4 regions of the Micromonospora sp. NPDC050795 genome follow, and region 1 is predicted to be linked to each of the others. Evidence: riboswitches for the same ligand, from Rfam matches in the RefSeq annotation. Region 1 holds a riboswitch; each other region holds the start of a gene.
The links. Region 1 has a riboswitch for cyclic di-AMP ahead of ACIBEF_RS21480 (NlpC/P60 family protein). Riboswitches for the same ligand answer to the same signal wherever they lie in the genome.
Positions count from the first base shown of each region.

Region 2: another riboswitch for cyclic di-AMP. It lies ahead of ACIBEF_RS24260 (C39 family peptidase); the one in region 1 lies ahead of ACIBEF_RS21480 (NlpC/P60 family protein).
Region 3: another riboswitch for cyclic di-AMP. It lies ahead of ACIBEF_RS17880 (coiled-coil domain-containing protein); the one in region 1 lies ahead of ACIBEF_RS21480 (NlpC/P60 family protein).
Region 4: another riboswitch for cyclic di-AMP. It lies ahead of ACIBEF_RS05050 (coiled-coil domain-containing protein); the one in region 1 lies ahead of ACIBEF_RS21480 (NlpC/P60 family protein).

Region 1 covers NZ_JBITGE010000024.1:94,958-99,037, forward strand. Annotated here, with positions in the region: gene ACIBEF_RS21475 (N-acetylmuramoyl-L-alanine amidase) at 1-1,915, opposite strand, end outside; cyclic di-AMP (ydaO/yuaA leader) riboswitch at 2,151-2,286, shown strand; gene ACIBEF_RS21480 (NlpC/P60 family protein) at 2,300-3,340, shown strand; gene dcd (dCTP deaminase) at 3,402-3,980, opposite strand; gene ACIBEF_RS21490 (pyridoxamine 5'-phosphate oxidase family protein) at 4,077-4,080, shown strand, end outside.
Region 2 covers NZ_JBITGE010000030.1:60,242-64,321, reverse strand. Annotated here, with positions in the region: gene ACIBEF_RS24270 (alpha/beta fold hydrolase) at 1-24, opposite strand, end outside; gene ACIBEF_RS24265 (hypothetical protein) at 152-1,192, shown strand; gene ACIBEF_RS24260 (C39 family peptidase) at 1,266-2,114, opposite strand; cyclic di-AMP (ydaO/yuaA leader) riboswitch at 2,346-2,486, opposite strand; gene ACIBEF_RS24255 (hypothetical protein) at 2,771-3,541, opposite strand; gene ACIBEF_RS24250 (hypothetical protein) at 3,678-4,080, opposite strand, start outside.
Region 3 covers NZ_JBITGE010000018.1:96,826-100,905, reverse strand. Annotated here, with positions in the region: gene ACIBEF_RS17885 (YibE/F family protein) at 364-1,734, shown strand; cyclic di-AMP (ydaO/yuaA leader) riboswitch at 1,901-2,031, shown strand; gene ACIBEF_RS17880 (coiled-coil domain-containing protein) at 2,036-3,055, shown strand; gene ACIBEF_RS17875 (carbonic anhydrase) at 3,112-3,831, opposite strand; gene ACIBEF_RS17870 (helix-turn-helix transcriptional regulator) at 4,058-4,080, shown strand, end outside.
Region 4 covers NZ_JBITGE010000004.1:16,708-20,787, reverse strand. Annotated here, with positions in the region: gene ACIBEF_RS05060 (SRPBCC family protein) at 1-38, shown strand, start outside; gene ACIBEF_RS05055 (hypothetical protein) at 218-721, opposite strand; gene ACIBEF_RS05050 (coiled-coil domain-containing protein) at 863-1,927, opposite strand; cyclic di-AMP (ydaO/yuaA leader) riboswitch at 1,933-2,064, opposite strand; gene ACIBEF_RS05045 (cation diffusion facilitator family transporter) at 2,183-3,100, opposite strand; gene ACIBEF_RS05040 (HelD family protein) at 3,207-4,080, opposite strand, start outside.

The DNA of each region.
Region 1 (4,080 bases):
GGCCGAACTGGATCTGCGCGTACCGGTTCTTGCCGCGAATGACCGTCCAGTCCCCGGGTGAGGAGCCGTCGAACGTGCTGGCCCGGTAGTACTCGCCGGCCAGCACCGCGCCGACGGCGTACCGCTGCCCGGCGGCCAGCGTGTACTGCAGCGGCGAGATCGCCTGGTAGGGCACCCCGTCCGGGTACGCGGACTGCTCCGGGTACGCCCGTCCGTACACCGGAACGGTGGCCTTTCCGGGCTTCGGCGTCGCCACGACTCCGACGGTCCAACTGGCGGTCGGCGCGGACGCCGGGTTGTGGAACCAGGCCCGCTGCCCGAGGTACCAGATCGCCGTCCAGTCGCCCTGCCTGCCGGCCAGCGCGTACGTCTGCCCGGCGGACGCCCGGGCCCCGTGGTCCGACACGGCCATCGTGTTCGGGCTGCCGTCCGGGCGGAGCGCGATGTCGTTGACCAGCGGCGCGTCAGCGGACGGTGCGCTGCGCAGCACCACCGCCGAGGAGCCGCGCGGCGCGCAGGGCACGCCCGCCGTGACGCAGCCGGTGAACGCCGGCTGGTTGGTGGTGTAGTCCGGGTCGATCCGGACCAGCCCGGTGGCCGGGGTGCCGGTGTCCAGTCGAGGGGCGTGCAGCAGGTCGAAGTAGTGGGTCCAGTCCCAGTAGGGGCCCGGATCCCAGTGCATCCCCCGCACTGTCGAGGGGATGGTGCCGGGCACGTTGTCGTGGCCGATGATGTGCTGGCGGTCCAGTGGGATGCCCAGCCGCAGCGCCAGGTGCCGGACCAGCTTCGCCGAGGTCCGGTACATCGCCTCGGTGTACCAGGTGCCCTGCGCCGCGAAGCCCTCGTGTTCCAACCCGATCGACTTCGCGTTGACGTACCAGTTGCCGGCGTGCCAGCCGACGTCCTTCGTCTTCACGTGCTGGGCGATGTGCCCGTCGACCGAGCGCAGCGAGTAGTGCCAACTCACGTAGGTCGGGTCCTGGACGAGTTGCAGGGTGGTGGCCCAACTCGCCTCGGTGTCGTGGATGACGATGTACTCGATCTTCTGCCGCGTGGGTCGGTCGGAGAGGTCGTGGTTGCCGTAGTCCCCGTCGCCGAACGCCTCGTAGGGTGCCGGGATCCACTCGCAGGAGATGGTGCGGGGGCATTCCACCCCGTCCGGGCGGGCCAGCCGGCGCAGGCCCAGCCGGTCCAGCCAGGAACGTTCGGGCCGCACCGCCCGGGCCGGCAGGGTGATCGGTTGGCCGTCGTCGGTCACCCGGGCTTCGCCCGCGCCGATGGTGGTGAAGACCTCGTCGGCGAAGGCCGCCGCGGCGTCGGCGCTGTCCGCGCCCGAGTAGCGGGCCACCGCGCCGTACCAGGCCGCCGGGTCGGTGTCCGCGCCGACCGGCGCGCCCAGATCCCTCTGGTACGCGGCCAGCAGCGCGGCCCCACCCCGGATGTTGAGGCCCGCGTCGGTGCGCAGTGCCTCGGGGGCGGCGCCGGTCAGCGCGGCGGCGGCGTCGACGGTCTGCAACGCGGCGGTGGACGGGGCGGGCGCCTCGACCGGGCGGGGCGCGGGCACCCGGGCTGGCCGGGAATCGTCGCCGCGTGGGTCCTCGGCACCGGCGTCGTGGTGACCGCGTCCGGGTAGGGCGGCCACGTGCCGCACGTCGGTGAGGTGCATCGGGCCGTAGCCGCCACTGGTGCTCGGTGTGCCGGCGTTGGTGTCCCAGCGGGACTCCAGGTAGGAGACGCCGAGCAGCACGACGGCCGGTACGCCGTACTCGGTGGCCGCGTCGGTGTACTGCTGCTGGCGGTCGGTGGTGGGCGCGGCGGCGGCCGGGCCGGCGGAGAGTGGCACCGTGGTCGCGGCGGCGACCACGGTGGCGGCGAGCAGTGCGCGCCAGCCGGTCGACAGGGTTGAATGGTGCATCGAACCCCCTAGATTCTCGCGGAGTGAGGTCAGGTCACCATCGCGCCGTCCGGGAGCTTGCGTCAATACCTTTCCATCTATCGAAGTGTACGGAAAGAATTCTTCACACACGGTCGGTGACCTCGTCCAATCCGTACGGAGTGTCACGGCCGCACGGGTTGCGGATCGGTAACGGGCGTCTCTACTCTGGTCATTTGTCGGCCCGACAGCAGCTCCGCCCACCCCGGGCGGTAACGGACCGACACCGCCGAGTCGTTTCCGAGCGAACCGGGGACCCAGGTCCCTCGGGGTGAATCCGCAGCCACTGCGGTAGGGCGCCGACTTCCCGCCCGAACCCGTCAGCTAACCCGGTAGGCGGTCAGGAAGAAGGAGTACGGAACCCCGGTGGCACTCCATGCCCCGCGGCCGTCGTCCGAGCGGTCGGCATCAGCCGGCCCGGCGTCGATCGTGCCGCGCCCACGCTGGTCCCGCTTCACCACCGCACTCGCCGCGCTGGCCGGCGTCGCCGTCGTTCTGACCGGTAGTGCCACGGCGGCCCACGCCGACCCCTCCGTCGCGGAAATCGAGCGCCAGATCGACGCCGACTGGAACAAGCTCGAACCGATCATCGAACGGCACAACGCCACCCGCATCGATCTCGCCGCGAAGCGCAAGCAGGCAGACGCCCTGGCCGGCCGGATCACTCCGCTCGAGCGCCAGGTCGACGCCGCGATGGACAAGGTCAGCGCCCTTGCCGTACGCGCCTACATGGGTGAGAACGTCTCGACCGTCAACGCGATGCTGGGCAGCCGGTCGCCCAGCGAGGTGGTCGGCCAGCTCGAAATGCTCGACCGCTTCGCGCACAACCAGCAGAAGGACGTACGCCAGGTGGCCGACCTGCGCGACCAACTGGCCGCGCAGAAGGCGCCACTGGACGAGATGGTGGCCCAGCTGGCCCGCACGGAAGCTCAGCTGGCGGCGAAGAAGAAGCAGATCAACGACGAGATCGACCGCCTGCAGAAGCTGCGCCTGAAGGTGTACGGCAGCGGCGGCGGCGGTCCGCTGCGCCCGGCACCCTGCCCGGGTAGCTACCCCGGCGGCGGCGCGGGCACCGCGGTCAAGTTCGCCTGCGCGCAGATCGGCAAGCCCTACGTCTGGGGTGCCGAGGGTCCGAACTCGTACGACTGCTCCGGGCTGATGCTGGCCGCCTGGGCGAAGGCCGGCGTGTCGCTCCCGCACAACGCCGCCGCGCAGAGCCGGGTCACCAAGAACGTCAGCAAGGGTGACCTGCGCCCCGGCGACCTGGTCTTCTACTACAGCGACATCCACCACGTCGGCATGTACGTCGGCGGCGGCTGGGTGGTGCACGCCTCGCAGGCCGGTCAACCGGTCAAGATGAAGAAGGTCGACGACGGACCGATCCACAGCTACGGCCGTCCAGGCTGACCCAGTGTGACCGCAGGGCCCGTCGCGATCTCCTCGCGGCGGGCCCTCGTCGTTCTGGGTCCTAGCGGGTGGGCCAGGTGCGCCAGTGCTGCCAGGCGCGGCTGGGTGTCGGCCCCCGCTGGCCCTGGTAGCGCGAGCCGTAGACCACCGAGCCGTACGGGTGCTCGGCCGGCGAGGAGAGCCGGAAGATGCAGAGCTGCCCGATCTTCATGCCCGGCCAGAGGGTGATCGGCAGGTTCGCCACGTTCGAGAGTTCCAGCGTCACGTGACCGGAGAAGCCCGGGTCGATGAAACCGGCGGTGGAGTGCGTGAGCAGCCCGAGCCGGCCCAGGGAGCTCTTGCCCTCCAGCCGGCCGGCGAGCTGGTCACCCAGCGAGATGACCTCCAGCGTCGAGGCGAGCACGAACTCCCCCGGGTGCAGCACGAACGGCTCGCCGTCGGGGACCTCGACCGCCGAGGTCAGGTCGTCCTGCTGCATGGCCGGATCGATGTGGGTGTAGAGATGGTTGTTGAAGACCCGGAACAGCCGGTCGAGTCGGACGTCGATGCTGGAGGGTTGGACCAGGGTGGGCTCGAACGGCTCCAAGCCCAGCGTGCCGGCCTTGATCTCGGAGACCAGGTCACGGTCGGAGAGCAGCATCGGACCACCATAGCCTTCCCGGTGGCGGCCAGATTCGGTGGCGGTGACCAGCGCGTCGAGGTCGCTGCTCGTACATTTGTTCGATAGAATGCCCACGTGG
Region 2 (4,080 bases), on a different contig from region 1:
TCTACCACCCGATTTCTCCACCACGGCCGCAGTGTCCCACGGTTCACCGCCAGGTACGAGAGGCGTCACCCGCGCTACGAAGATCCACTGTAGTCTTCGCCCTCGGACCGGGAGCGCCGTCCGTCGATCCCGCCCCGGAGAGGAGCCCACCGTGCTCAGAATTGTCGGACCAGCGCTGGTGGCGGCCCTGACGGCCGCCACGCTCGGCGCGCCGCAGACATCCCACGCGCCCGTCGCGTCGTCGACCGCCGGCTTGGCTGGTGCGTCGGTCGCGGCGGCCGACCGGGTCCTGCGGGTCTACAACAACAACATCGAGAACCTGGTGGTGAACAACTCCGACGGAAGCTGCACCCGCATCTCCGGACCGGACCACCTGAGCTCGATCCTGGTCGACGACGCCGGTCGCACCGGCACCAGCGGCGTGCTGGCGCCCGACATCCTGATCGTGCAGCAGGTGCGCGGCACCGGCCAGGCCGAGGCGTACGCCGACCAACTGTCGGCGAAGTTCGGCTACCCGGCGGGCAGCTACGGGGCGATCGTGGCGTGGGACGACCCGGAGCCGTGGGGAAGCACGCACCGGTGCAGCTCGGCGTCGCTCGGAGACCTCAAGAAGAAGCAGACCAACGCCATCGTCTGGAACAAGCGGACGCTCAACCTCGCCAGTGGCGACATCTCGAAATACTGGAGCGCGGGCTGGCTCAAGCCGGGCACGGCGTACGCCAACGGCGCCGGGTGCACGCTCTACAAGCCGCCGAACAGCGACCCGGACAGCACCGACTACTACAAGTGGAAGCGGACCAGCGCCATCGCGGCCCGGTTCACCATCAAGGCGACCGGCGCGAGTGTGTTCGCCGCGACCATGCACCTGCCGCAGGAGAACCGGCAGAACGCCTGCGCCGGCGACGGCGACCGGGGTATCGCCGACAGTGGCATCCACCTCGGTGCGGACGCGACCGCGCTGCTGAACGCGTCCACCATCCGCGTGGTGGGGATCGACGCGAACCGCACCGGCATCGCCCCCGGCACGCTTGGCGGCTACGGCATGACCGGGTACGGTTCGGCGGCCACCAGCGGCTCCAGCAAGATCGACTATTTGTTCGTCAAAGGCAGCGTGCAGTCGTCCGCAGTCGACCACACGGTCGTCGGGACGAAGTCGAACCACAAGGCGCTGTACGGCTTCATCACCTACTGACCGCACAGCCGACGACGCCGCGGGCGCCGGCCCCTTGTGGGAGACGGCGCCCGCGGCGGTCAGGGTGCCCGGGTCAGGCGGAGTAGCCCCGGCTGGTGATCCAGTTGGCCAGGTCGATCGTGGTGATCCAGTACGACGGGTCGGCCGGGTTCGCCGAGTCGGCGATCCGAACGGTGCGACCGTTGTCCTTGTAGCCCACCACGGCGATGTAGTGCCCGCCGCCGTAGGAGTGCCACCCGCCGTCGGTGTCGACGGCGTCCCCGACGACGTTGGCGACCACGCCCCGGCCGTCGGTGACGGCCTTCACCACGTCGGCCTGGAGGCGGTCCATCTGGGCCGGGCTGGGCGCGCCGGGGAACATCCGGGTCCGGTACGGGGAGCCCTTCACCTCGGCGTTGAGCACCCGGGTGGTGTCCTCGGCCGAGTTGGTGCCCATCTCGGTGGTGCCCAGTTCGGCACCGAGCTCCTCCTGGGTGCGGTCGATGCCCGCGGCGCTGAGCGCGTTCCGGGTGGCCGCCGGGCCGCAGTTGTAGTAGGTGTTCTGCGCCTCGTAGTCGTAGTCGAGGACCTTCGTCGCGGGCGGCTTCGGCGGCGTGGGCTTACGGGTGAGGTCGGGGTTGCTCTTGGCCTTGGCGGCGGGCGACGCGGCGCTGGTGGCCGGGGCGGCCGTGGTCGGCGCGGCGCTGGCCGAGGGGGACGCGTCCCGGGCCTCACTGCGGGAGGCGGCGACGTCGCTGCGCATCTCGGCGACGGTGGTCGCGGTGCGCTGGCCGGCCGGGGCGTCGTCGGCAGTGGTGAGCAGGGCGCCGGTGGTGGTGGCGATCGCGAGGGCTGCGGCGGAGGCGGCGACGATCTGGTACGGGCGCTCGGTGGCGAGGCGACGGAGCTGACGCTGCAGGGTGTGCTTCACGGGGTCCTCCACGGATCGGGGGGTGAGCGGCACACCGGGGCCGGACCGGTATCCGGGCAGGCGCCAGCGCGCGGACCGTGGTCCGCGGGTGTGAACCGCTCAGGGGAACGCCCGGATCGGCCGGGCGGGAAAGGCGATGACCCGGGGGTCAGCTCACCGTCACGCGACGAATGAGCGGGTGCACCGCCGCGCCGTGGAGGCGAGGGAACAACCGAGGGGTGGAAAGGTGCTGCACGAGGATGGGACTCCTTCCGACACCGCCTACCGGGTTAGCTGACGGATTCGGGCGGGAAGACGCCCTACCGCGGGCCGTGGCTCGCGGATTCACCCCGGACTTACTGGTGGGTCCCCGGTTCGTTGATCACGATTAAGCGGGTCGATGCGGCGTCGCGTCTTGCGATCGGTTACCGCACCGGACGGGACGACACTACTGGCGTCTCAACGCCCTGCCAAGCCAGGTTCACCTGCGTAAACCCCAATTGGCACCACAATTTCTGCGCGTAATGCCGATGATGTGACTCGATGGGACAACCAGTTACGGCGACGCCTACGGGCGACAACCGGACAGGCCGCAAAGAACGCGGCCAGAATCGCGCGAACAATCCCATCGATCGCGTCGGACGTCCGATTTCTTGATTGGGTGACCGGCCTCACATAACGGATTGGGCTCAACCCACCCGGGCCGGGCGCCACAGTGCCACGACGGCGGGACGCAACGCCCCGGCGACCGTGCGGCGCGCGGGGACCAGGGTCGGGCGGAGCCGGGACGCCGCCGCGTACGCCTCCTCGGCGAGGGCACGGGCCGACTCGGCGGCCAACTCCGCGTCGCGCCAGGCGACCCGCTCACGGTCGGCGGCCACCCGGTAGTCGGTCGATCGCGCATCCCGGATCACCCGGCTGATCAACACCTCCTGCTCGACCGGGTGTCGCCGGGGATCCCAGCCGCGCCGGTGTCCGAACACGTCGCCGAGCTGCGCCATGGTCAGGCCACCCCGCCAGTACGCCGCCATCGCCGCCCGGTGCAGATAGCGTTCCCGGGCGGCGTACTCGGCGGGGGTGTGCGGGGTCTGCGGGGTGGGCAGTGCCCCCGCGCCGGCGAAGCGACGCGCGGCGGCGTCCGCCTCGTCGTACGCGATCCAGGCCTGCTCCAGCTGTTCCTGAGCGGTCAGCCAGGCGGCACGCCGCCGCTGGGCGGTGGTGGCCGCGCGGGCCGCGGCAACGGCCACTTCCTCGGCGTAGCGGCGCCTGTCGACAGCCTCGGCGGCGGCCACCTCCTGCGCGGTGGGCCCGGCCGGGAGCGGGTCGCCGGTGAGCCGGGCCCGTTCGGGGCGGGCGGCCAGCACGGTGAGCAGGCCCAGGGTCAGCAGGAGCAGCGTCGACCAGATGGCGGCGGCCCGCGGCACCTCGGTCACGAACTGGTAGAAGACGACGGTCTCCATGGTCGGCACCTCGGGGAGAGAGAGCAGTGCGATGGAAAGCCGCGCCGACCAGCGGGCCACGGCGGGCCACGGGTCGGCGGGTCAGGGAGCGGGGTGGGTCGACAGGGCGCGGCGGCGGGACGGTCGTCCCGGTGGCTCAGCGCCCGGGTGGGGCCCGGGAAGCCCGACCGCTCGCACTGTCGACGAGGGGCAGCCGGTCAGATTCGGCCGCGCTGGCCGGCAGCACGCCGGCCGTCATGGTGCCCTGATCGCCGGGGAGCGCCACCGGCGCGTCGACCGACCAGGTCGGGGCCGCCTCCTCGGTGGCCTTCGCCGGGGCCGGACGGGCCGCGCCGGGTGACCCCGACCCGACGGCGTCGGCACCACCGTCGCCCGGCGCACGGCCGGCGTTGGTGACGGTTGACCCCGTTGGCCCGACGTGTCGGCAGGAGGCCGCCAGCGAGCCGGCGACAGTGGTCGGCACCACGCTCGACGTGGGCCCCGGGCCGGGCGTCGACGTGGCGGCCGTGGCCGGGCCTGCGCCGAGCGCCAGGGCCGCG
Region 3 (4,080 bases), on a different contig from region 1:
ACGGGTTCGGCGCGTCGCGATCGGTCGGGGTCGGGCGGTGACGGAGCGGGCATGGCTCCAACATGCCGCCCCGGAGACCGCCGCGCGAGCGGTTCGGCCGCCCGACACTCCGCCACGACCTGCAACCCCCGGAGGGGCTGGCTAGCATCTCCTCGATGGCCCTCCGAATGCCGCTGCACAGTCGGGCACCGGCGCCGCCACGTCGTGGCGGTGCCCCCGGCCGACCCGGCCGAGCACTGACCGTCCGTGATCAAGCGGTCGTCAGGCAGCGATCCGCCCCGCCGTCCGCCGCGTTTCCACCGCAACGGTGAACCGCCCGGCCCGCTGACCCGTATCCCGCACCGGATCGTTGGGAGTCTCACCTTGGCCGCCGACCACACTCACCCCGCTCCGTCCGCCCCGCCTCGGGTGCGACGGATCCTCGTCTTGACTGTGGTACCCCTCTTCGTCGCCACCGTGCTGGCCGCGATGCTGCTCTGGCCGCGCGGCGGGTCACCCCAGACCGATGGTGGTGCCGACGTGCCGCGTCACCCCGGCACTGTCACCCGGGTGGTGAGCGAGCCGTGCCCGCCGGTGCCGTCGGTCCCCGAGGGCACACCGCGGGTCGGCGATGGGCGGTGCGGCACTGTCGACGTGCGGGTGGACGACGGGCCGAACGCCGGCCAGCAGGTACGGACCCCGGTGCCCGACGGGCCCGGCGCACCCCGGGTCGAGGTCGGCGACAAGGTCGTCCTGGTCGAGTTGGCCGACCCGACCGATCCCGCCACCAGCAACTGGAACATCGCCGAGCACCAACGCGGCACCCCGATGGTGTGGCTGGCGGTGATCTTCGCGGCCGCGATCGTCGCGTTCGGTCGGTGGCGAGGTCTGGCCGCGCTCGCCGGGCTGGCCGCCAGCTTCGCCATCCTGCTCACCTTCGTGCTGCCGGGCATCAGCGCCGGCAGGTCACCGCTGCTGGTGGCGGTGGTCGGCGCGGCCCTGATCATGTTCGTGGTGCTCTATCTGACCCACGGGGTCACCGCACAGACCTCGGTCGCGGTGCTCGGCACCCTGGGCAGCCTGGTGCTGACCGGCGTGCTCGCCACCATCGCCACGGCCGCGACCCACCTCACCGGCTTCGGCAGCGAGGACGCCACCACCCTGTCGATGTTCCAGGGCGACGTGGACCTGCACGGTCTGCTGCTCGCCGGAATCATCATCGGGTCACTCGGGGTGCTCGACGACGTGACGGTCACCCAGGCGGCCACCGTCACCGAACTGGCGAACGCCAACCCCGGGCTGACCCGGTTGCAGCTCTACCGTGCCGCCACCCGGGTCGGCCGCGCGCACATCGCCTCCACTGTCAACACCATCGTGCTGGCGTACGCGGGCGCGTCACTGCCCCTGCTGCTCCTGCTCACCGCCGACTCGCGGCCGATCGGGCAGATCCTCACCAGTGAGTTCCTCGCGCAGGAGATCGTCCGCAGCGCGGTCGCCACCCTCGGTCTGATCGCCGCCGTGCCGCTGACCACCGGGCTGGCCGCAGTGGTCACCGCCGCCGGGCGCAGCGACGCCCCAGCGCCCACCGACGCTCCCGCGCCCCGGCCCCAACCGGACCGCAGCGAGGCACTGGCCGCACTCAGCTCACCGCGAACGGCCGGCTCCGACGAACCGGACCGGACGCGGACCGCACCCCCACCCGAGGCCACCGACCGGTGGCCGAAGTCGAACAGGAGCACGGATACGGCATGGTGACACTCCTCAGCGTGACCAGATCGGGCATCCACCCTGAGAACCCCGTCACTGGTCACTCAACGCTATGGCGAAATGACGCTTTTAGTCGGCATCCAGGCGTAGCTCTGCCGGTCGACTCTCGGGTAACCTCGCTGCCGGTTACCGATGAAGGCGCGAAGCGGCGCCTGCGGTGCCACCGCCCAATCGCCAACCGGCGAGCCGGGGACCCAGGTACCTGGGGTGAATCCGCATCAGCGGTAGGGGCCACTTCCGTCCCGAACCCGTCAGCTAACCCGGTCGGCGGTCGACGGAAGGGAACATTGTGACGGCACCCCTACGCCGCTGGTTGACACCCGTGGTGGCCGTGATCGCCGCACTGACTGTGTTCGCTGGGCCGTTCCCGGCGCACGCCGCCCCGACGAACCCCACACCGTCCGGGCACGAGGAGGACGGCGAGCCCAAGCTGCTCAACGACGTCATCGAGCAGGCCAACCGTGACTACTCCGCCGCGAAGTCCAAGCTGGACAAATCCAAGAAGCGGCAGAACGAGTTGGCGGCGGAGGTCAACCGGGCCAAGGCCGACCTGGACGCGTTGGCCCCGCAGGTCGGGCAGATCGCCGCCCAGGCGTACCGGACCGGCCGGATCGGCGCGGTCGCGATGCTGCTGGAAAGCGAAGCGCCCGACTCGTTCGTCCAACGCGCCGGGATGCTCGACGAGATCAACATGGTGAACGAGAAGAAGCTCTCCGAGGTCAACGAGGTGAAGGCCCGCGCCGAGCAGGCCAAGCTGGCCCTCGACACCGAGGTCCGCGAGCAGCAGAAGCAGACCGCCCTGATGGCGAAGCGCAAGAGCGAGGCCGACAAGGCGCTCTCCCTCGTCGGCGGCAAGGGTTTCACCGGCGGCCTGGTGGATGCCACCTCCAAGGTCGCGAAGATCGGCCCCGGTCGCACGGCCGACGGTGACTGGAAGGCCCAGTCGTGCAGCGAGAACGACCCCACCACCTCCGGCTGCATCACGCCGCGCACGCTGCACGCGTACAAGGAGGTCAAGGCGGCCGGCTTCAACCGGTTCGTCGGCTGCTACCGCCCCGGCGGGCCGTGGGAGCACCCGAAGGGCCGCGCCTGCGACTGGTCGCTGCAGAAGAGCGGGTTCTCCCCGTGGCACAACAACGACACCCGGACGTACGGCAACAACGTCGCCGCGTTCCTCATCCGTAACGCCGACCGGCTCGGCATCTACTACGTGATCTGGAACCGGCAGATCTGGTTCCCGGCCACCGGCTGGAGTTCGTACAGCGGGCCGTCGAACCACACCGACCACGTTCACATGTCGTTGCTCTGACCCGCACGATCCCCGTCGAGGGCCGTTCCGCGTGACGCGGAGCGGCCCTCGTCGCGTCAGACGGTGGCAGGCGCGGCCGGGTCGGTCGATTCGGCCGGGGTCGCGAAGCCGGCCGGCACGGCGGCCACCGGGCGGACCGCTCCGGCTGCCAGTCGGTACGACACGCCCACCACCGCGCACCGCCCCCGCGCCACCTCGTCTGCCAGCACGGGCGACTGCCCGAGCAATGTCTCGACGGTCTGTGCGATGTGGATGTCGACGATGCCGTCGATGTCGTCCACGCCCTCGGCCGCAGCCCGGTGCAGGCTGGGCAGCACGGCGTCGACCACGGCGCGCAGATGCCCACTCGGCGCGGTGCCGGTAGCGGCGGACTCCCGGGCCGCCTGCACCGCACCGCAGGAGTCGTGACCGAGCACCACCACCAGCGGGGTGCCGAGCACCGTCACCGCGTACTCGACGCTGCCGAGCACCTCGGGGCCGGCGGTGTGCCCGGCGGTGCGAACCACGAACAGGTCGCCCAGGCCCCGGTCGAAGATGATCTCGGCTGCCAGTCGCGAGTCGGAGCAGCCGACGATCACCGCGAACGGGTGTTGCCCGTCGGCCACCGCGGCGCGATGCCCGGCATCCTGGTTGGGGTGGCGTGGGGCGCCATCGACGAAGCGCCGGTTGCCGGCGACCAGTTCGGCGTACGCCCGGGTCGGCTCACTGAGCGCGGTGGCCCGGTCGGTGGTCCGCTGCGGACCCGGCTGACCGCCGGAGCTCCCGGTATGACTCATCCCGCACCTCGTCTCGACGCATCTGACCTGGTCAAACCGGCTCTCCGCCGGCCGGGCGGCGGGCGCTGGCTCGTGCTCCACCGTCACACGCACCGTAAGATGCGTCAAGGTATGCGTGATTTAGATTTCATATGTTCACTCCGGCCACCCCCTGGGCAACCTTCCCGGGGCGGGGCGGACCAGACTCTCGCGAGGGCAGACGGACATCCGGAAGGGCGGTCACACGATGGCGAGCACGGTGACGGGCGA
Region 4 (4,080 bases), on a different contig from region 1:
TAGACCGAACCAACAAAGCCCCACCCCCCACCCCCTGACTCGCCTCCCGACCCACCCCGTGGCCGACCCCGTCGGCGCCCCTCGCGGCGCCCTTGGCGCGCCGATCTTGCAGTTTCGGCTGTCGATATCAGTGGGATGAACCCATATGTCGGCGCAGTAAGTGCAAGATCGCGGGGGCGTAGGGCGCGGCGTGCGGGGCGGGGCGTGGGTTGGTGCGTTAGGAGATCTTGGTTGGCGCGTTGTTGCGGGTCGGGCGGGTGGTGGGACGTCGGCCCCACGGCTTGTAGGTGGAGAGCACTGTCGCGATGACCATCAGGCTGGTCGACACCGCCGGCGCGATGACCAGGTCGGCGCGATCGCGGGCGGGCAGAGCGGCGCCGACCGCTCCGGCGTGACGCAGATTCGGGGTGAGCAGGAACAGCACCAGCCCGACCATCACCGTGGTGAGCACGAGCTTGACCAGCACCCAGCGGTGGCGCAGCAGGCCCCATGGGGTGAGCAGCGAGCTGGCGACTCCGACCAGCCAGACCAGGACGCTCAGCGGCGCGAACAACACTGTGCCGACCAGGGCCGTGACCGGATAGACCACCGCCGGGTCGGCGCCCCGCTGCACGGCGACGCCGAGGGTGAGCAGCACCAGGTCAGCGCCGAGCCAGCCGAGCGAGGTGACGAGGTGCACTGTGAGCAGCGCCTTGCGGGTGGTGGGTCGGATCCGAGGCATACCGCGATGCTGCCCGCCGGCCACTGCCGGGTCGTCCGACGAGCGACGACATCAGGGGTACGCGCGGTGACGTAGCCCGGCCCCGGACGCACGTGATGCCTGTGAGCCCTCCAGTGGCTCACAGGCATCACGACGCGTGGATCAGTAGACCGACAGGTGTACGTGGTTGGTGTGGTCGGTCGACGGGGTGCCGTGCGCCCCGCTGTACGACTTCCACCCGCTGCTGGGCAGCCAGATCTGCCTGTACCAGATCACGTAGAGCACGGCGAGCCGGTCCGCGTTGCGGATGAAGTACGCGGCCAGGTTGTTGCCGTACGTCTTGTCGCCGCCGGTGGCGTTGCCGCCGAAGCCGTTCTTCTGCGCCGCGAAGTCGCAGGCCCGGCCCTTCGGGTGTTCACCCGAGCCGCTGGGGCGGTGGCACGAGACGTACCGGGTGAATCCCGCGGCCTTGGCCTGGTTGAGCGCGTGCAGGGTGCGCGGGGTGATGCAGCCGTTGGCCGGCGTGGGGTCGTTGATGCTGCACGACTCGGAGGGCCAGGAGCCGTCGGAGTTGCGCGGTGCGGCCTTCGCGTTGGCGCTGGAGGTGCCCCGGTTGGAGCCGGCGTCGGCGGTGGTCTGCGGCTTGGGCGTGGTGGCCACGGTCAGGGCCCGTTCGGCCTGCTCCTTGCGCTTGGCCATCACCGCGACCTGCTTGCGCTGTTCGTTGATCTCGCCGTCCAGGGCGACCCGGGTGCGGTTGGCCTTGTCCTTGGTGTCCAGCAGGTCGCGCAGCACCCGGTCCTCGTTGGCCGCCACCGCGTCCAGCGCGGCCGCCCGGTCCATGAAGCCTTCCGGGGTGTTGCTGTTGAGCAGCGCCGACACCGCACCGAGCCGGCCGGTGCGGTAGGCGACCTCGGCGATCTCGCCGACCTTGCCGTTGCGCTGGTCGATCTCGACCTCGATGGTCTTCAACTGGGTGCCGAGCTGCTTCTGCCGTTGTACTGAGGTGTCCAGGGCGCGCTTCGCGTCCAGGTAGCCCTTGCTGGCCGCCTCAAGCTGGGCCCGCAACGCCGGGGTGCCGCCCTCCTCGTCGGAGTCGGGTGCGGCGGCCCGCAGACCGGTCGGGGGTGCGGCCGAGGCGGTGCCGGCCGGAAGCGCGACGCCGAGGGCGAACATCGCGACGATCAGGGCCGCCAGTCGGGCGGCGGGTGGTCGTGCTGGTGCCACTGCGCATGTCCTTCCGTCAGCCGCCGACCGGGTTAGCTGACGGGTTCGGGACGGAAGATCCCTACCGCTGACGCGGATACACCCCAGGAACATGGTTCCCCGGTTCGCCCTGCTGGGCGATTAGGCGGCGACCGCCACCGGCGCCGGGTAGGCGCCGCCTGGTTACGGCCGGGACCGAGCCTACCGGTGCGGGTGGGGTCGCTGCAGCCAATGTGACGGACGGTGCGTACGTCACCACGGAAATCGACGAGCCGGTCACCATTCGATGGAGCCGCAGGCTCCAGAAGCCGCGCCGGGCTCGATCTGCAAGGTCGCGTGTTCGATGCGGAAGTCGTCGTGCAGGGCCGTACGTGCTGCGGTGAGCACCGCGCCGACCTCCGCGCCCGGTGCCATGGTCAGGTGGGCGGAGGCCACCTCCATGCCCGAGGTGAGCGTCCAGACGTGCAGGTCGTGCACCTCGACGACACCGGGGACGGCGGCGAGCCGGTCGTGCACGGCGGTCACCTGGAGGTGCTCCGGGGCGGCCTGCACCAGGATGCGGATGGCGGCGCGGGCCAGCCGCCAGGTGCGCGGCAGGATGAACACGCCAATGGCGACCGCGACCAGAGGGTCGGCCCACCACCAGTCCGTGACGGTGATCAGCAGCGCCGCGCCGATGACGCCGACCGAGCCGAGCAGGTCACCGAGCACCTCCAGGTAGGCGCCCTGGAGGTTGATGCTCTCCTTGGCTCCGGCGCGCAGCAGCGCGAATGCGGCGATGTTCGCGAGCAGGCCGAGCACGGCCACCACGAGCATCGGACCGGCGATGACCTCATGCGGGTCACCGAAGCGGCGGATCGCCTCGACCACCACGTAGATCGCGACGCCGGAGAGCAGGACGGCGTTGGCCAGCGCGGCGAGCACCTCGAGCCGGTAGAGCCCGAAGGTGCGCTGCGGGTCGCCGGTGGCCCGCCGGGTCGCCGTGATGGCGGCGAGCGCCATCCCGATGCCGAGCACGTCGGTGAACATGTGCCCGGCGTCGGAGAGCAGGGCGAGCGAGCCGGTGTGCAGTGCGACCACCGCTTCGACCACCATCAGGGTGGCGAGCAACCCGAACGCCGCCCAGAGTCGACCTCGGTGCTGGTGCGCGGCATTGGCGACGGACCCATGGTGGTGGTCATGACCTGCGCCCACGAGAACCACCTTCCGCCGCTGGTCGGGACCCGGTCAAATGTATGCTCACATCGCTATGTGTGCAAGTGTACGGGCAGGGCGTTCCGCCGGCGGCAGTCCGCACAGGTCAGCCGGTCGGGTCGATGGTGGTGAGCCGCTGGGTGGCCCGGGAGAGCGCCACGTACAGGGTGCGCACCCCGGCGCCCGGATCCGCCCGGATCTCGCTCGGGGCGACCAGCACCACCCCGTCGTACTCCATGCCCTTGGCCTCCAGGCTGGTCACCACCTGCAACCTGGGCGCGCCGAGCGCGCCCAGCCAACCGGCGACCTCGTCCCGGCGGGGGACCGGCGTGATCACCCCGACCGTGCCCTCCACCTCGGCCAGCAGGCCGGCGGCGGCCTCCACGGTCGCGGTCTCCAAGCCCGTCGAGGGCACCACCAGCTCCACCGGCTCGACCCCGGTGGAGCGGACGGCGGTCGGCAGCGGCAGGTCCGGGTAGAGCCGCCGGATCTCCGCCGCCGCCACCGCGAAGATCTCCGCCGAGTTGCGGTAGTTGGTGGTGAGCGTGAAGTCGTGTCGCTTACGCCGGCCCAGCGCCTGGTCGCGGGCCCGGGTCAGCTCCTCCGGATCGCCGGTCCACGCGGTCTGCGCGGGGTCGCCCACCACGGTCCAGGAGGCCAGTCGGCCGCGTCGACCGATCATCCGCCACTGCATCGGCGAGACGTCCTGTGCCTCGTCCACCACCACGTGCGCGTAGTCCCGGTAGTCCTCGGGACGCTCCCGGGCCGCCGCGCGGGCGGCCCGTTGGCGTTCACCGAGGGTGCTCAGCTCACGGACGCCGCCGGTGAGCTGGAACGGGTCGCGTCGCGCGCGGGCCGGCTGCGCGGGCTTGCCGAGCAGCGCGTCCAACTCGTCTAGCAGGGCCACGTCGGCGATGGTCAGCCCGGCCGAGTCCAGGTCCCGGTACGCGGCGTTGAGCAGCCGGATCTCCGCCGAGGAG